4 regions of the Lysinibacillus sp. NPDC056185 genome follow, and region 3 is predicted to be linked to each of the others. Evidence: riboswitches for the same ligand, from Rfam matches in the RefSeq annotation. Region 3 holds a riboswitch; each other region holds the start of a gene.
What was found. A riboswitch is a leader RNA that binds a small molecule or an ion and turns the genes downstream of it on or off. The one in region 3 is predicted to bind S-adenosylmethionine.

Region 1 (4,892 bases), on a different contig from region 3:
GTTTTGAAAGCTGATTGCTCACAATGCTTTCTTTTGATAACTTTTCACACCAGTAAGGTCCTAACGCACCATGAGTGGAACCATTTACATGGTCTTCATCAATGCCCTGTGCTGGAGAAAAGAATCTTGAGACAATATCAATCCCCTCATCTTTAGAACGGCTTGTAATACAAACACCACGTACCGGGAACTGTTTCATCGCACGAAAATCAGCTTTAAAGTCTGCAATATACTCTTCGTGACTTAGCTCCACTATATAATCCAATTCTGTTTTCCCTACATATGTTGGTTTCACACCAAGCCATTCCTCAAGCTCCAAAGGACATTCAATCTCTTCTAACTGGTACTTCCTAATTGTTATTTCAACTAGTTCATTCAACCAATTTGCTTGCAAAGGACCGCTTACAGTCTGGAATGTAATCGAAGAATTGACGGGTACAATTCCTTGTTTCCAAAGTAAAAAAGCGCTAGCGATTGTTCCATGTCCACAAATTGGTATTTCCTTTGCTGGCGTAAACCATCTAAGAAAAAAATCATGATCCTTCTTTTGGACAAAAGCTGTTGTTGGTACGGGAATCTCCTGAGCAATTTTCTGCATGGTCGACTCAGGTATTGGTGAATCAAGTAAACAGACTGCTGCGGGATTTCCCTTATAAAGTTCTGTAGTAAAAGCATTGACGATAAAATACGAGACTTTATTCAATTTTCCTCACCTCATATACTATTGGGCTCTAGACAATTACTAAAAAAAGTAATATTATGTGCATCATATCTTTAATAATTATTATATTCTGAAAAAGGTGGACGTGCATGGAATTCTCAAAAAAACTACAGCAACTCCCAACTCAATTTTTTGCAGCACTTGTGCAAAAAGTAAACGCTGCTCTTGCTGAAGGGCGTGATGTTATTAATCTTGGTCAAGGTAATCCAGATCAACCCACTCCTCCACATATTATTAAAGCATTGCAGGAGGCGGCAGAAAATCCTCAAAATCATAAATACTCTCCATTTCGTGGCATAGCAGAATTACGCCAAGCAGCTGCAAGTTTCTACAAACGCGAATACAATGTTGACATTGATCCTGACACAGAAGTAGCTATTCTCGGTGGTACGAAAATTGGTCTTGTTGAGTTACCGTTAGCCGTTTTAAACCCCGGTGATACTATGCTATTACCCGATCCTGGATATCCAGATTACTTATCAGGTGTCGTATTAGGTGATGTTAATTTTGAAGTTATGCCTCTTTTTGCAGAAAATCATTTTCTGCCTGATTATAATGCTTTATCCGATGCAGTAAAAGAAAAGGCGAAGATGCTTTACTTGAATTACCCGAATAACCCAACTGGCGGTACTGCAACACTTGAATTTTTCGAGGAAACAGTACGCTTTGCAAAAGAGCACAATATTATCGTAGCACATGATTTTGCCTACGGGGCGATTGGATTTGACGGCAATAAACCTATCAGCTTCCTGCAAGCTGACGGTGCAAAAGATGTCGGTATCGAAATGTATACATTATCCAAAACGTATAATATGGCAGGCTGGCGCATTGGTTTTGCAGTTGGTAACCCTGATATTGTTGCAGCCATTAACCTTATTCAAGATCATCTATTTTGTAGTCAATTCCCTGCCGTGCAACAAGCCGCGGCAGTTGCACTTACTGCTTCCCAGAGTTGCGCGGATAAGCTAAGTGCGACTTATGAGCGTCGACGAAACGTACTGATCGAAGAAGCTCAGCGAATTGGTTGGCAAGTAACAGCACCGAGAGGCTCTTTCTTTGCATGGCTCCCTGTTCCATTAGGTTTTACGAGTGAACAATTTGCCGATTTATTGCTCGACAAAGCTGATATCGCAGTAGCTGCAGGCAATGGCTTCGGTCAATATGGTGAAGGCTATGTCCGGGTTGGCTTACTTGTTAGCGAAGACCGCTTACGTGAAGCGATCAGTAGAATTGAAAAATTAAACTTATTTAACTCATGAAGTAGACTCTACCCGAAAAACTGTTCCATTAGCTCAAACTTGCTATGGGAACAGTTTTGTCTCTTTCTTGCGGATTCTTTCGCAACTAAATATTATAACAAAATAAAAAATTTTAAAAATTCAATTGACTTACTATATCCTATAATTTATATTAGTTCTATCGGATTTACAAAAAAATATTATAAATCTCTTATCAAGAGTAGCTGAGGGACTGGCCCTATGAAGCTCGGCAACCTCCTTTTTTAAGGAAGGTGCTAAATCCTGCAAACGATCATCGTTTGAAAGATAAGAGAGGACACTTTTTTATGAGCCTCTCTTAATTTTTTTAAGAGAGTTTTTTTTATTTTCAAAAACCGATAAAAAAACTTTGGAGGTATGTTTCATGAAAAAGAAAAATAAAATTTTATTAGGTTTAGCAAGTCTCACATTAGTAGCAGCATTAGTAGGCTGTGGTACTAAAGAAAATAGTAAGGATAGTCAAAATAAGGCTATTAATGAAAATAAAATTGTAGTAGGTGTAACTTCTGGTCCACACGAACAAATTGCTGAGGTTGTAGCAAAAGTTGCCAAAGAAAATGGCTTAGAGGTAGAAGTAAAATCTTTCTCTGATTATGTTTTACCAAATACATCGTTAGCAGAGGGCGATCTTGATGTAAACAGTTATCAACACAAGCCATTCCTCGAGACATTTAACAAAGATCACAATACAGATTTAGTGCCAGTTGGAAAAACAATTTTAAATCCTCTAGGCATATACTCTGAGAAATATAAATCATTTGATGACGTTCCTGATGGTGCAACGTTCGGATTGCCAAATGATCCAACAAACGGGGCTCGTGCTCTATTTGTCCTTCAAGAGGCAGGCTATATTAAATTAAAAGACGGTGCAGACTTAACAGCATCTATTCGCGATGTGGAAGAAAACAAAAAGAATTTGAAATTCATTGAATTAGAGGCTGCACAAATTCCAAAACAGCTTAGTGAAGTAGATGTAGCAGCTATTAATACAAACTTCGCTCTTGATGCTGGCATTAATCCTAAAAAAGACTCCATTCTTTTAGAATCTACGGACTCTCCATATGTGAATTACATTGTAGTACGTGCCGAAAACAAAGATGACCCAACGATCAAAAAATTTGTTGAAGCTTATCAATCTGATGAGGTACGCAATTTTATTGAAGAAGAATTCCAAGGCTCTGTAATTCCAAGCTGGTAAGTGACGATTAAGGACCATTCATAAAATCAAGAATCTGCGGGACTCCTACAGGAAAGCTAGCAGATTCTTGATTTATAGAAGGACTAAGAAAGGAGATATCACCGTATGATTCAACTAGAAAATATAACAAAAGAATTTAAAACTAAAAATGGTATCGTCAAAGCAGTAGATGGTATTAACTTGCATGTCAAAAAAGGTGAAATTCATGGGGTTATTGGCTACAGTGGTGCAGGAAAAAGTACCCTTATTCGCTGTGTCAATTTATTAGAACGTCCAACAACAGGAAAGGTATTAATCGATCATGTAGATATTACTTCCCTTTCTCTAAACGACCTTCGCAAAACTCGTCAAAAAATCGGGATGATATTCCAGCATTTTAACCTTTTAAAAACAGCGACTGTTTACAACAATATCTCGGTACCATTAAAGCTTCTAGGCTATAACGACTCCGAAGTGAAAAAACGCGTTGCAAAATATGCAGAAATTGTTGGCCTAACAGAGAAATTAGATAGCTATCCTAGCCAGCTTTCAGGTGGTCAAAAGCAACGTGTCGCTATTGCACGTGCCCTTGCCCAAGAGCCTGAGATTTTGCTCAGTGATGAAGCGACAAGTGCACTCGACCCCGAAACAACTGACGCCATTCTTGAGCTTCTCTTGAAAATTAATCGCGAGCTAGGCATCACTATTTTACTCATTACACATGAAATGAATGTTATTCAAAAAATTTGCGACGATGTATCTGTTCTTGAATCAGGGGCGGTTGTGGAATACGGCTCTGCTATAGACCTATTTTCAAAGCCTCAGCATCCAACGACACGAAAGTTTTTAAATACCATTTCTCAACGTAATTTATCCCCTTCCCTTATCGAGCAATTAAATGTTTCAGGAAGCGTTATTCGTTTAACATTCCTTGGTGAAAGTACAGGGAAACCATTACTAGCAGAAGTGAGTAAAGTTTATGATGTTCAACCGAATATTTTAACCGCCAATATCATTGAATTAAAAAACGGCATTGTCGGTAATATTGTCGTGCATCTACACGGTGAAGCACATATCGTAGAAAAAGCACTTAAGTATTTTACAGAAAACGGAGTAAGCGTTGAGGAATTAGGAGGCGAATTAAATGAATAGCATTCAAAGCTTCTTTGCAGATTGGTCAGATGTTATTGGGAAATCCATTATCGAAACCTTTCAGATGGTCGGGATTTCATTGTTCTTTTCTATTTTAATTGGGATCCCTTTGGGGCTTTTAATCGTTTTAACTCGCCCGGGGCAATCGTTTGAAAATAAATTTCTCTACCAATTTTTCAATTTATTTATTAATATTATTCGCTCTGTACCGTTCATTATTTTACTATTTTTCATTTTACCGTTCACGAAGCTAATCGTCGGCACAACTATTGGTGTAAAAGGTGTTATTGTACCGCTTGTTGTTTATACAGCGCCTTATATTGCGCGACTTATGGAAACGGCACTTTTAGAAGTTGATCCAGGTGTGGTGGAAGCTTATACAGCAATGGGTATTAAACGTCGTCATATTATTTGGAATGTCTTATTACGTGAGGCTCGCCCATCCATTATATTAGGTTTAACGATTGCCACAATCGGTCTTATAGGAGCAACAGCAATGGCAGGAATGGTTGGTGCTGGTGGTCTAGGTGATCTCGCATACCGTTACGGTCATTTACGCTATGAG
Region 2 (4,892 bases), on a different contig from region 3:
TGGATAGAAAGTTCAAAGTGGCGGATAGACCCCTGAAGCGACGGATGAAACTTCCGAAATGGCGGAAAGAACCACTGAAGCGAGGGAAGGATCCTCCAAATAATGGCTAGAATCACAAAGTCGTGGATAGAGCGTCCAGAATCGTGGATAGAATCCCTGGATTGATGGATAGAAAGTTCAAAGTGACGGATAGACCCCCGGAACGACGGAAAGACCACCCGGAGCGACGGAAAAAATCACTGAAGCGACGGAAAGAACCTCCAAAGTGGCGGATAAAACCACTGAAACGACGGATAGCCTCTCCGATATGAAGGGTGGAATGCCCATAGAAAGCTAAAACGCCGTAGAGCTAGATATCTACGGCGTTTTTTATGTAATCATAAGCATTTTTAGTTAACAAAGTAATCGTTACGATAATAAATAATACGCGAACAAAGCCGCTACCTTTTTTAATCGCCATACGTGAGCCTACAAGTGCACCGGCAATTTGAGCTATGCCCATTAGTAAACCATAGACATAATGAATCTGACCTAAGTAAGCGAACATTAAAAGACCCGCAAAATTACTTGCTAAGTTTAAAAATTTGGCATTTCCTGCTGCCTTTAAGAAATCGAAGCCGACTAATAAAAAGCTAAAAATTAAAAATGAGCCAGTTCCTGGACCAAGAAACCCATCATAAAAACCAATGGTAAATAACAACAGCATGAATAAAACTAAGTGTGTAAACTTTAAATTTTTGACTGCAGCTACTGAACCCCAATCTTTTTTAAAGATTGTATAGACTGCAACAGCAGCAAGCATTATGAGCATGAGTGGTTTTAGTAATTCAGGATTGATTAAATGAACAGTCCAAGCCCCAAAAAGTGATCCTATAAAGGCTAGGGGAAAGTATTTGATAACTGACCGAATTTCTAGCTGACCAGAACGATAAAAAGAAATGGTTGATGTCAAAGAACCCATAGTGCCGGCAAGTTTATTGGTTGCTACGGCTGCTGCTGGATTTAAACCAGCAAACATAAGGGCAGGTAAAGCAATTAAGCCTCCACCTCCAACGACCGCATCCACAAAGGCGGCTAAAAATCCAAAAGATATTAATAATATGACTACATTTACATCTAATTCAAATAGCATGTGTGCACCTCTCAATAGTTACTACTGAAATAGTAACTAAATTTCGCGAGGCTGTAAAGACTAATTTTTTCGTTGGCTTATCTTCATAGGCTTATCTTATAATAGAGGTAATGGAGGGATTCGATGGAATTATTAATCGCCCAATTAAAAGAATTGGGATTCACAGAATATGAAGCAAAGGCCTACACTGCACTTGTCCAAAATAGTCATGTTAGTGCCTATCAAGTAAGTAAAAACTCCGGTATCCCTCGTGCGAGAATATACGACATACTTGATGTACTTGTTGAAAAAGGGTTAGTACTGAAAGAAGAAACGGCAGGTCAAATGACATACTCTTCCATTCCAGTCGCTGTGTTTTTACAACAAATTCAGCAACGTTGGCAGTCGAATTTTACATCGATTAGTGATCAATTAGAAAAATTAGAGGTAAAAGAGCAGGAAGCGGAGCATAAGGTTGTCACGTTAAAAGGCAAAGAGGCAATCGTTAATTATTGTCAGTCTTTATTAAAAAAGGCGGAGAAAAAAGTCATATTATCAATGTGGGAAGATATGTATGAAGAATTGCGGGAAGATATACATGAGGTAGCGAAGCATATCCCTGTTCATGGAATTACCTTGTATGTGGAGGACCATTTAGCTTCCGTTGACCAACACCGTATCACTCGCTATACGAGGAATGCGTCTACACCTCATTGGTTTATTTTATCGGTAGATGGCAAGCAAATGATTTATGGTCACTCTCCGTCAAATCAGGAAACGGCTTTTATTACCAATGATCCTGTTCATATCTATTTATTAGAGGATTATATATGGCATGACGTGCTTATTAATCGCCTTTTAAAGCGTGATGATACGGAGCTTGAGGAATGGATTACTAAAGAACGTAAAGCATTTTTCTTAGAATGAAAGTATTGAAAAAGAATCTGCAAGCCGTCATGTACATTACAGAAGGCGAGCAGATTCTTTTTTTCGTTAAATATTAATAAAATACTTTATCAACATTGTATTTAGAGCGGAATGAATTGATCGCGTATGTTTCGTAAATTTCACGTTCCATTGGATCTTCCACTTCATACACTTCAATTTTGAAAATTTCATTACGGTGATTTTTCATCGGTGACACATTGTCCTCGAAATGCTTTTTAATACGTTGACGAATTTTACGTGCTTTACCGACAAATAATAGTTCGTTCTCTTCATTGTAGAATAAGAAAATACCACCGTTTTCACGTGTGATTTTATGGAAATCAATAAAACCATGGTACGGTGTGATTGGTACATCACCTGGCTTTAAATCTTGTTCGCGTTGGCGAATTACTAAATCTGGTTTTGGAAATTCAATTTTAATCAAAGTATTCACGTTCCTCTCTGTTACTAAAGGTATATGTTAACATAAGTACAGCATGTTTACCATCAAATAATGAATGTAAACATTCAAGATTAGTGTTAAACAAATTACATAATGACATGCATAGTTAATAACAAAATATTCTATGTATTATTGATATTCTTAATTGTTCATGTTACAATTCTTTTTAATTAAATAATCTCATCATGAGAAATTGAGGGATTGTTTTAGAAACCCAGTCGTACCAAGGGTTTGAAGTACATGATAAGATGTTGAGTAGATTAAAGTTTATTTGTTATTAATAATACACTTCTTATTGTCTATTAATTTAGATGAGGAGAGGTGTATTTTTTTATGCTGTTAAAGTTTGCTTATGATGATTTTATTGCAGACAGAAAATTCAACAATACGACTCAAGCAAATATCAATAGTTACAAATACATGATTAAGCCGTTCATCGACAAATATAATTGATAGGATTATCTAAAAAAGGAATATATGTTTAATTTTGAAACTTATTCCTGAATTTTACGTATAACAATTAGAGGGGGGATATAACTTGGCTAATAAACAAAAAAATCCAATTCCATTTTTGAAAAAGACTTGGGTGTCTTCTATTGGTGTATTTTTATTGTCACAGATAATCTTTATTACGTGTGAAGCAACAGGATGGATACCTAATTATAGAGATATTGGCGGAACGTTTATTGGAAGAATTACGGAATCTTCAATTTTCAAAGAGTGGTTTACTTTTTATGAAACACCAAATTTCAATTTACTTACTATCTTTTTTGGCATCTTTCTTGTGTTTGGAATAATAGAGGCGATAAAAAGTGTTTTTTCACCAAGGTCTACATAAGTAAAGACTATAGCAAAAGTATCACTAGGGTGTAAAGATAAATAACTAAACTATAATTTCCCTAAAAACATAATGACATGCATGATTAATAACAAAATATTCTATGTATTATTGATATTCTTAATTGTTCATGTTACAATTCTTTTTAATTAAATAATCTTATCATGAGAAGTTGAGGGATTTGGCCCGATGACGCTTCAGCAACCTCTAACGAAAGTTAGAAAGGTGCTAATTCCAGCAAAGGATTTGTCCTTTGAGAGATAAGAGTGAACGTGGAAAAATCCTTCTCATTCTATCTCAACTGGAATGAGGGGGATTTTTTAATTTCATCGAAAAAGAAGACTTAATGAGCTTTGAACAGGGCCTGTGCATGGAGACTAAGGCCCAATTGATCTTAACTAGAGAGGGGAATGCAAGATGCCAATTAATATTCCAAAAAACTTACCAGCTGGAGAACATTTACGTGAGGAAAAAATATTCGTTATGGAAGAGGACAGAGCGAAAACTCAACAAATTCGTCCATTAAATATCTTAATTTTTAATTTAATGCCGGAAAAAGAAAAAACAGAACTGCAATTACTTCGTTTATTGGGGAATACACCATTACAAGTGAATATTACATTTTTAAATACAGCTACGCATGAATCAAAAAATGTTAGTAAATCACATTTACAGTTATTTTACACGACTTTCAATCAAATTCGTCATCGCCGCTATGATGGCATGATTATTACGGGTGCACCAGTAGAGAAAATGGAATTTGAAGAAGTGAACTACTGGCAGGAAATTTCTGAAATTATGGATTGGTCCAAGACAAACGTAACATCGGTTTTACATATATGTTGGGGTGCACAGGCAGCGTTATACCATCATTACGGTATTGGTAAAATTGGGCTGCCTGCTAAATGCTCAGGTGTATATTCGCATGTTATTACGGATTTAACAGTGGACTTAGTACGTGGCTTTAGTGATTCATTTACTGCACCACATTCACGTTATACATCCGTATCAATTGATGAAGTACTTAGCCATCCCGATTTACGATTACTATCTTATTCTGAAGATGCTGGTGTTTTCATTGTGCAATCTAAGGATAATAAAAACATTATGATTACTGGTCATCTTGAATATGATGCAACAACTTTAGCTGATGAGTATAGTCGTGATGTTGCGAAAGGATTAGATATTGATGTACCAGTAAATTATTTCCCACATGATAATCCTGCAAATGAACCGATTAATACTTGGCGCGCCCATACACATTTATTATTCTCGAATTGGTTGAACTACTATGTTTACCAAGAAACACCATACGAATGGGATTTTGTCGATCAGATTGAATATCATATTTAAAACCGCTCAATTACAATAAAGAAAAATGATGACTTTGATATTTCAGGGTCATCATTTTTTCACGCCATTATGCTGTTAATTTTCTGATGAATTTTTATTTCTATCACTGCTTGGAGTATTGCCGGTATCGCTATCATTCTGTGTAGTATTGTTGCTACTATCACTCTGCGAAGGATTTTCGCTGTTACTTGCACTTTGAG
Region 3 (4,892 bases):
AAATGTAGTTTGATAGCAAAAGGGTTTCATCTGTGCGAAAGCGAGACAGGCGAGACCTTGCACGGAGCGAAGGAAACGGACCACTCCAAAATGCCAATCGCTGATAAAATGCTGAGAATCGCTGATAACATCAAGAAAATCGCTGATAAAATGCCAAGAATCGCTGATAACAACATGAGAATCGCTGATAAAATGCTGAGAATCGCTGATAACATCAAGAAAATCGCTGATAAAATGCTGAGAATCGCTGATAACAACAAGAAAATCGCTGATAAAATGCCGAGAATCGCTGATAACAACAAGAAAATCGCTGATAAAATGCCGAGAATCGCTGATAACAACAAGAAAATCGCTGATAAAATGCCAAGAATCGCTGATAACAACATGAGAATCGCTGATAAAAATTCCAAGAACCCCCGAAAGCATCATGAGTAGCTTCCAGCCGGAACGGAAATCAACCCCACGCTTTGGCTTGAAGAGTTTCATTTTGGCTCGTAACGGTTATGATGGTATACTACAGAAAATGGGGGATACACTGAAAATGTAGTTCCTAAAGATGAAAGTAGAGGAGCCTATAAATGACGATTCAATTTATTCAATATCCGAAATGCACTACTTGCAAAAAAGCTCAAAAATGGCTAAATGACAATGGGGTTTCATACGAAGAGGTACACATTGTCGAACAACCACCTACAAAGGATGAATTATCAAACTTATGGCAAGCTAGTGGACAACCTTTAAAGAAATTTTTTAATACTTCTGGTATGAAATATCGAGAGCTTGGCTTGAAGGATAAACTTGCTGAAATGACTGAAGAGGAGCAGCTTGAACTGCTTGCATCAGATGGTATGTTGATTAAGCGTCCGATTGTAACCGATGGAAAAAAAGTTACTTTAGGGTTTAAAGAATCAGATTTTGAGCAAGCTTGGAAATAACCGCTTTTCACTTGTTTCAGTAAATGTTGTATGTAGCGAAAGCGAAGCGTCAGGTCAGAACTCTTCACCTCTATAGGTATTGAGCTGAATGAGGCATAATTGATTCTTGTTTTTATGGTAGAAGTATGGCACACTGAAAATGAATATATTACATATTTATGGAGGGGTTTTTTTCATGAGCACACCTAAAGACTTACGTTACTCTGAAGAGCACGAATGGGTAAAAGTAGAAGATGGTAAAGTACGTATCGGTATTTCTCATTTCGCACAAGCTGAACTTGGAGATATCGTTTTCGTTGAACTTCCACAAGTTGGCGACGAAATCAAAACTGATGATCCATTCGGTAGCGTAGAATCTGTTAAAACAGTTTCTGAATTATACGCACCAATCTCAGGTACAGTAGTTGAAGTAAATGCAGATTTAGAAGATAGCCCAGAATTCGTTAATGAATCACCATATGAAAAAGCATGGATGATCGTTGTAGAGCCTGCTGATGCTTCAGAAATTGACAAGCTTATGACAGCTGAGCAATACGAAGAAATGATTGCAGAATAAGACAAGCCTTTAACTTCTTTCAGCGAGTGTTCAAACATCAGCTAAAAGAAGTTAAAGCCTCCGGCGGATGTCATGGAATCGGAAAGGAGTGTTTAGATGATGTTAGCCTAAGATCATCGCATCCATGCGATAACGGCTAACTAACCTGCGTCGTGCAGGCCTAAGCACAAAGCCGATTCCTGACGCGATTATGTCGAGGCATAATTGATCAGAAAAACGTCGGAAACTACCGACGTTTTTTTTTTATCTTAACCATCCTGCCACTATAGTTGGTAAGGTAAATGCAAGTATATTCCCTTATTAATAGGTATCTAACTGTATCAACGACAAGGTTTGTTGATATAATGAATTATAAGGGATATGTCTAAATGGGGGTGGCGTGATGTTCGAGGGAAAATGCTTAATTGTCGAAGGCCGATCGGATAAACTTCAAATCGAACCTATTTTAAATGAAGACGTAAAAATACTTTGTACAAATGGTACAATTGGTGTGCATCAATTAGAAGAGCTACTCGACCCATATGAGGGTTGTGAGCTTTATACATTTTTTGATGCAGATACATCAGGTAATAAGCTACGGGCATTAATGGACAGACATTATCCAGAGGCTGAGCATTTACGTACGATGCCAACATATAAGGAAGTTGAGACAACTCCGAGGAAAGTGTTAGCGGCGATATTGCTTCGTGCACATTTCTCAATCCATAATGAATATATTTTGTAAGGTTGCGTGAAAAAAAATGGAAGAATGGTCAAAAGAGCAGTGGAACACGGCTATCCAGTCCGGTGAAAAGGCTGCCTTTTATTTATATACGCCAATGTGTGGAACGTGCGCAGTTGCATCGAAAATGATGGCGGTTATTGAGCAATTGCTGCCACAGCTACAGATTGGTAAGGCGAATATTAATTTTATAGAGCAAATAGCTTATGATAATAAAATCGAAAGTGTACCATGTTTACTCGTATGTGAAGGCGGAGAAGTGATAGAAAAGGTTTATGCCTTCCAATCCGTACCATATTTATACGAATTGTTAAAAAACTAATTGACTGAATATTAATCACATGGTAAAGTAACAAATATATTAAAAAAACAATAAATATATCGAACTCTTATAAAGAGCGGCGGAGGGAAGTGCCCTATGAAGCCCGGCAACCATCACAAACGTGAAAAGGTGCCAAATCACCCAAAGATTTATCTTTGACAGATGAGAGAACGGTTTAGCGTATATGTACGTGACCCCTTCTACTTGTCTTTAAGTGAAGGGGTTTTTTAATTTCTTTCAGCGGGTGTCCTGGAATCGAAAAGGAGTGCTTAGAGGATGTTAGCCTAAAACCATCGCATCCATGCGATAATGGCTAACTGACCTGCATCGGTGCTGCTGTCGCTGCGTTAGCACTACGCTTTCGCGCAAAAAATATCTGCAGGCCTAAGCACAAAGCCGATTCCGGACGTAATTTTTATCTGTGCAAAAGCGAAGTGACAGCAACAATTATGCCGAGGCATAATTGATATAAGAAAAGGAGAATTCGCTATGATCAATCTTCAAAATATTACGAAGAAATACAAAACTACGAATGGCGAATTAACAGCAGTTAAAGACGTCAACCTTTCTATTAATAAAGGTGAAATTTTCGGCATTATCGGCTATAGTGGCGCTGGTAAAAGTACAATGATTCGTTTGTTAAATGGTTTAGAAAAGCCTACATCTGGTACGGTGACGGTTAATAATCAAGAGTTTTCGTCCATAAAGGGGCAAAAGCTTAGGGATGCTAGACAAAAGGTTAGTATGATTTTCCAACATTTCAATTTACTTTGGTCTAGAACTGTTGCAGAAAACATCGCTTTCCCACTAGAAATCGCAGGTGTGCCAAAGGCCAAACGGGAAGCACGTGTGAATGAATTGATTACACTAGTTGGCTTGGAAGGGCGCGAAAAAGCATATCCATCACAACTATCGGGGGGACAAAAACAACGGGTAGGTATCGCTCGTGCACTTGCTAATAATCCAGAGGTATTGTTATGTGATGAGGCAACATCTGCACTCGATCCGGAGACAACAGATGCTATTCTTGATCTACTTGTCGATATTAACGAACGATTAGGTCTAACGATTGTGTTAATCACACATGAAATGCACGTTATCCGTAAGATTTGTCATCGTGTAGCGGTTATGGAAGCTGGTGAAATTGTAGAACGTGGTGAAGTATTACAAGTATTCCAAGCTCCACAAGCAGCCATTACGAAAAAATTCGTTTCTCAAATTACAGATACGAAGGAAACACAGGAAACTGTGGCACAAATTAAAGAAAATTACCCTAATGGACAACTTGTTAAGCTAATCTTTGTAGGAGAAAAAACAGAGCAGCCTGTCATTTCACATCTTGTGAAACAGTTTGATGTAGAAGTAAGTATTGTACATGGTAATATTTCGCAAACGAAAAATGGAGCGTACGGTACACTTATTGTGCAAATTGATGGCTCAGAGGCGAACGTTGCTGCTTCACTGAGTTACTTAAATACAGTCGAAGTACAAACGGAGGTGATTACAAATGCTAACTAGTCTTTTTCCGAATGTCGACTGGGAAAAAATGTGGGACGCTACGTATGAAACATTGTATATGACAACAATTTCTACGGTCATCACATTTATACTTGGATTAGTAATTGGAATCTTATTATTTTTATCAAGTCCCAACCAACTATGGGCCAACAAAATTGTAAACTTTTTAACAGGATCAATCGTTAACATTTTCCGCTCGATTCCATTTATCGTATTGATTATCTTATTAATTCCATTCACGAAATTTTTACTCGGCACAATTCGTGGCGCAGACGCGGCTTTACCAGCATTAATTATTGGAGCTGCACCATTCTATGCGCGAATGGTATTAATCGCCTTACGCGAAATTGATAAAGGTGTTATTGAAGCGGCTCGTTCAATGGGTGCCAAAACGTCAACGATTATTTGGAAAGTATTAATTCCCGAATCGTTACCAGCGCTTATTTCTGGTCTTACTGTAACTGCTGTAGCACTTGTTGGTTATACTGCGATGGCAGGTATTATCGGCGCAGGTGGTCTAGGAAACTTAGCATTCTTAGATGGTTTCCAACGTAATCGCACAGATGTAACTTTAATGGCAACTATTTTAATCTTAATAGTAGTATTTATTATTCAATGGATTGGCGACTTAATTACAACCAAAACAGATAAACGCTAAAAAGAGCATCATACTATGAACATCTAAAAGGTTATCTCGGTTTCATACCGCTAACATATTTTATATAGGAAAAGGGAGAGTAATAAAATGAAGAAGTTATTAACAGGATTATTTTTATCTGTATTAGTACTAGCTCTAGCCGCTTGTGGTGCTGGTAAAAAAGAAGAAAAAAGCTCATCATC
Region 4 (4,892 bases), on a different contig from region 3:
ATTGGATTTATGTTCAAATATAGACGCTACGAAATAACTAATGAGAAAGTGTAATTATAACTTTTAAGTATTATCTCTATCACAAAAAATGAATAGCCTCAAATTGAAAAATCCAATCGTTTTGATTATTTCTTTCAAAACAATTGGATTATTTTAATGGTAAATCAATATTTTTTTTAGTGATGTAGCTCAGGCTTTCTTTTCTTTCGGGTATCCGATGAGGATAGCAATGGTTCCACAAATTCCTATAAGGACTGGATAGAAAGAGTATTGCAGCATGCTCACTGGCGATATTCCGGCTACACTAGCGGCTGCTAGGAATTGGGCTCCATATGGCAGTAGACCTTGGATCGTACAGGAGAAAATATCTAATATACTTGCGGATTTTCTCGGCTCAATCTCATACTGTTCAGCAATATTTTTTGCAAGTGGACCAGCAATTAAAATAGCAATCGTATTATTGGCCGTAGATAAATTTGTTAAACCCACTAGGCCGGCAATGCCAAATTCAGCACCTTTTTTCGATTTAATCCTTTTTGTTGCAAGGTGAAGTAGAAAGTCAATCCCTCCGTTAAACTTAATAACCTCCACCATTCCAGCTATTAATATCGCAAGGAATGCCATTTCATACATGCCTGACATTCCTTCGCCGATCTTTTGAAAAAGGCTCATTAAGTGATAGCTGCCATCCGCTAAGCCAACAGCCCCGGCAAGAACAATCCCAGATGCCAGAACAAGGAAAACATTCATTCCAGCTAACGCTAAAATAATAACCAAAACATAGGGAACAATTTTTACCCAACTATAGCTTAAATGCTCCACTTGTGCAGTTTCACCCATTGTGATAACTCCTAAAATAAGGCTCGTTACAATAGCTGCCGGCAACACAATCCAAAAATTCACCTTAAATTTATCCTTCATTTGTGCACCTTGTGAACGAACGGCAGTAATTGTTGTATCTGAAATAAAAGATAAATTATCGCCAAACATCGAACCGCCAACAATCGCTGCCATTACTAAAGCCATGGAAAGGTCGATATGCTCGCTTATCCCAACTCCAATTGGAGCCAGTGCAACAATCGTTCCCACCGATGTACCCATTGATAGGGAGATAAAGCAGGCGATGATGAACAAGCCTACGACAAGTAAGTTTGGCGGAACGACCGATAAAGCAAAGTTTACAGTGGAGTCCACTGCCCCCATGCCTTTTGCTACCGCTGAAAAGGCACCAGCCAAGAGAAAAATAATGACCATCAGCATGACATTTAAGTTTCCTGCGCCTTTGCAAAAAATATCAACCTTTTGCGCAAACGATTCTTTTCGATTCATTGCCAAAGCCACAGCGCCTGAAATAGAAATGGCTACAATGACAGGGAAGGCGTAAAAATCACCTGTAATAACCCCTGAACCAATAAATAAAATTAAAAAAACAACAAATGGGATCAGCGCCCATGGATTCTCTTTCTTCATGTCTACCTCCAAAAAATAAAATTGGACACGTCTTTTGTCCATTCTTTTTACGATAAAAAGGCCTCTTCTTGTAACAACAAGAAGAGGCCTTATATCTATAAAACACTCCTCTTATCTATCAAGCCTTTGCCTGCTGGATTTGGCACAGTAACTTAAATCATAAGTTCCGCTGCCGAGATTTCATCGGGCCAGTCCCTCCATCTCTCTTGATAAGAAGCAAATATATTATTTTTTTTCACAATAATAAATATTATAATAAAAAGTCGATTTTTGCAACATATTTTTAATCAAGCTTGGTTTAAAAGCTATATTAATTAAGGAAATTGAACAAATAAGAGGTTTAGAGGATAGGAAAGCGTGAATTTTTGGTGTCGCTGTTTTTACGCAGCACAACTTGATTTAACAACTGAAAGGGGGAAAAAGGAGGCGCCCTTAGAATTGGAGGGGCGCCTCACCTAAAACATTTGTGGTAAAAATTCCGTCATAAAGCGTTGATTTTTACGTAGCCATATTTTTAAAATCATACGATGTGTTAGGAGGCGTTGTCTTTTTTGTGGTCTAGCCTTTGCTTCTATTAAACTTTGTAGTAGAGTGCATGTTTCTGTTGCCAATCCTTGAGGATCTACGAGGACGTCAAGTTTATAATCAATTAACTGAGCAGCCTGAACCTTTGCAAGTAATTGTGCAAAGCGAGTATTCATTTCTGGAAAGTTTTCTTCTAGTTCTAAGTCGATTAAAGTATATAATGTTTGTTCAATTTCAGCTTCGAGCGCTTGTAATTGTTCAATGGACGGCTGTGTCAAAAAATCACCTCTAGTATTTCAAAAATGCTGCTACACAAGGACAAAGCCAAGTGCCGCGAAAAGTAAACCGAATAAAACTGTAGTGCATATATAAATAATCGCTTGCCTCCATTTTTTCTGCTCTAAGAGTTGCAAACATTCAAAACCAAATGTTGAAAAGGTCGTATATGCTCCTAAAAAACCAAGCCCTATAAACTGCCAAATCCAATCACTTGGATGTAATGCAAATAGAAAGCCAAGTGCAAAAGAACCCGTTATATTAATAAAAAATGTTGCCCATGGGTATGTATGGACAATCAATTTTCCTAGATAAAATCTTGTTAGTGCACCCAAAAATCCACCGATACCAATCATTATCATACGAAGCGCCCCTTTGCTAGTTTAAATCCTAGCCATGCACAAGCTAAACCGCCAAAAACACTTACAAAAATATAAAGAACGGCTTGTAGCCATTTACTATCCTGCAAAAGTAATAGCGTTTCTAAAGAAAATGTTGAAAAGGTTGTAAAAGCACCAAAAAAGCCAGTACCAATTCCTATAATAACAGGTGTTCGCTTTGTAAACGTTGTAAATAGCCATGCTAAACAAAAGCAGCCAATTAAGTTCATACAAAGTGTCGCAAATGGAAAACCACCGTTATTTGAAAGTACTAGACCAAGGCTATATCGACAGATGGCACCCAAAAATCCGCCGATTCCAACAGCTAAAAATGATTTCAAAGTAAAGACTCCTTATTAAAATGTCTATATTAAAAAGTGTATCATGAGATACCCATTTTAGATAATAGTTAGGCGTTAAATTAAAGTTGGGTGATAAATTAAAAAAGTTAGGCGATAAATTTAAAAATTAGGGCGATAAACCTTGAAATTGTTCCGATAAATTGATTTGGACCCTATCGAACTAGCTTTGTTCGACAGGGTCTTCCAGCGATGTTTCAATAACATGTTTTAATTGAAAAATAGAAGATTGTTGACTTTCGCTCTTCTTGAAAATAAAGACAGTTTCTATTATTTCGTTTAACTGCGGCAAACCATAATAGTAAATGTTGGAGTAGTAGTAAAGGTTAATTAGTTAACACAGCCAATCGTATTGTCTATTTGTAGGAATCAAGGACACTTCTTACCGATTTTATTTCCTTCATCGTAAAAGGAACTTGATTCTTTTAGCCACTCTGCCATCGCACGTGTATACATATAGCATCTGCTTCACACAAGTAGTGTAACAGATGAACTTGTTTCTGCTGTTGCAATCATGTCATAATTTATTACTATGATTGATTATTAACATTGTCAATGACAGTATCGAAGTCTTTATTGGAATCGACACTTTCAGTTATTGTAAAAACATAACCATCTGGATCTTCTATCGTTAATTCTTTTGCATTCCATGGTTGAACTGTCGGCTGTTGAATGATTTTCGTTTTATTTTCTAGTGCAGCCAGATAAATACTATGAATATTATTAGAGAAAACATTAATAATGACAGAGTTAGAAGTGCTGACTTCTTCATCCTTTAATAACATTAAATCTTGATACTTGGCTCCTCTCAAATGTGTCATGGAAGTTGTTCCGTTCGCATCTGGAAAATCAAATACCGAATTGAAATTGAGTACGTTTGCATACCATTCCTTTGATTTTTCAATATTGCTTACTTTTAGCTTTACGAATAAGGGCATTTGATAAAATTCATTCATGTTCATTTCCTCCTTTAGGTTCATACAAACTAACCATAAAGGCTTACGTTGCGTTAAAGTCAATACAAAAAGTTATAGGTTTGAAATTCTAAATTTAAGGTGCCTAGTTTACTTTGTTCCAAGATTGTAATTGTAGTAATTCATTGCTTTAAAGCGTTAATTATTTCCTGAAAAACGTAAAAAATAACAGTTAGTTGGTTGACAAATATTTCTAAAGTGTGATAATCTTCAAGAACACTATAACAATCTTAAGTAGAGGAGGGCATGACGATGTTAATTTTACCAGTATCATATCAAAGCACAACTGCATACATTGTCCATGTCTTCTAACTTTTTTATTTTGCGTTGCAAATAAAGGGCATGGGTAACTCCTGACCTTTTATGAAGAGACACATGCTCTTTTTTTGGGTATGTGTCTTTTTTGTTGCAAAAAAGGGTTGTAGTGACAATGAAAAAGGAGTGCATGTGTATGCGAAACAAAGTACAAAAAATGATTTTCATCAAGGTATTTCTGGATAGTGGGTAGCACAGCTTTAACAGCACTAGAGAAAGAAGGTTATAACGTATGTTTGATGTTTTAAGTAAATTAGGCTGGTTTTTTAAGAAATATTGGAAGCAATATTCTATAGCTGTCGTGCTATTAATGATTGCGAGTGGCTTAGAAGTTGTTCCACCGTATTTACTAGGGTCAATTATTGATATATTGACTGCTGGAGAAATGACACCAGCTATTTTAACGAAGTATATTTTGATTTTCGTGTGTATCATTATTGGGGGTTATGCCCTTAATTTTGTGTGGCAATTCAGATTATTTGAAGGGGCTATTAACTTAGAGAAAATTTTACGTCGAAACCTTATGCAGCATTTTTTGCGCATGACACCGACGTTTTATGAAAAAAATCGTACCGGGGATTTAATGGCACGTG

Region 1: another riboswitch for S-adenosylmethionine. It lies ahead of ACMZ42_RS07005 (MetQ/NlpA family ABC transporter substrate-binding protein); the one in region 3 lies ahead of ACMZ42_RS13850 (methionine ABC transporter ATP-binding protein).
Region 2: another riboswitch for S-adenosylmethionine. It lies ahead of metA (homoserine O-acetyltransferase MetA); the one in region 3 lies ahead of ACMZ42_RS13850 (methionine ABC transporter ATP-binding protein).
Region 4: another riboswitch for S-adenosylmethionine. It lies ahead of ACMZ42_RS19530 (Na+/H+ antiporter NhaC family protein); the one in region 3 lies ahead of ACMZ42_RS13850 (methionine ABC transporter ATP-binding protein).

What each region holds. Positions count from the first base shown of each region.
Region 1 covers NZ_JBLLLQ010000005.1:67,898-72,789, reverse strand. The annotation lists gene ACMZ42_RS07015 (PhzF family phenazine biosynthesis protein) at 1-703, opposite strand, end outside; gene ACMZ42_RS07010 (pyridoxal phosphate-dependent aminotransferase) at 811-1,980, shown strand; SAM riboswitch class I at 2,168-2,272, shown strand; gene ACMZ42_RS07005 (MetQ/NlpA family ABC transporter substrate-binding protein) at 2,363-3,196, shown strand; gene ACMZ42_RS07000 (methionine ABC transporter ATP-binding protein) at 3,302-4,327, shown strand; gene ACMZ42_RS06995 (methionine ABC transporter permease) at 4,320-4,892, shown strand, end outside.
Region 2 covers NZ_JBLLLQ010000002.1:306,452-311,343, reverse strand. The annotation lists gene ACMZ42_RS03910 (TSUP family transporter) at 350-1,132, opposite strand; gene ACMZ42_RS03905 (TrmB family transcriptional regulator) at 1,256-2,038, shown strand; gene ACMZ42_RS03900 (nucleotide excision repair endonuclease) at 2,112-2,483, opposite strand; gene ACMZ42_RS03895 (YfzA family protein) at 3,040-3,339, shown strand; SAM riboswitch class I at 3,496-3,606, shown strand; gene metA (homoserine O-acetyltransferase MetA) at 3,757-4,692, shown strand; gene ACMZ42_RS03885 (endospore germination permease) at 4,768-4,892, opposite strand, start outside.
Region 3 covers NZ_JBLLLQ010000013.1:10,335-15,226, forward strand. The annotation lists gene ACMZ42_RS13825 (hypothetical protein) at 91-435, shown strand; gene ACMZ42_RS13830 (arsenate reductase family protein) at 579-935, shown strand; gene gcvH (glycine cleavage system protein GcvH) at 1,111-1,491, shown strand; gene ACMZ42_RS13840 (toprim domain-containing protein) at 1,874-2,215, shown strand; gene ACMZ42_RS13845 (thioredoxin family protein) at 2,232-2,534, shown strand; SAM riboswitch class I at 2,599-2,703, shown strand; gene ACMZ42_RS13850 (methionine ABC transporter ATP-binding protein) at 3,024-4,052, shown strand; gene ACMZ42_RS13855 (methionine ABC transporter permease) at 4,042-4,710, shown strand; gene ACMZ42_RS13860 (MetQ/NlpA family ABC transporter substrate-binding protein) at 4,798-4,892, shown strand, end outside.
Region 4 covers NZ_JBLLLQ010000023.1:59,223-64,114, forward strand. The annotation lists gene ACMZ42_RS19530 (Na+/H+ antiporter NhaC family protein) at 190-1,470, opposite strand; SAM riboswitch class I at 1,579-1,686, opposite strand; gene ACMZ42_RS19535 (hypothetical protein) at 1,926-2,273, opposite strand; gene crcB (fluoride efflux transporter CrcB) at 2,304-2,633, opposite strand; gene crcB (fluoride efflux transporter CrcB) at 2,630-2,992, opposite strand; gene ACMZ42_RS19550 (VOC family protein) at 3,541-3,966, opposite strand; gene ACMZ42_RS19555 (ABC transporter ATP-binding protein) at 4,532-4,892, shown strand, end outside.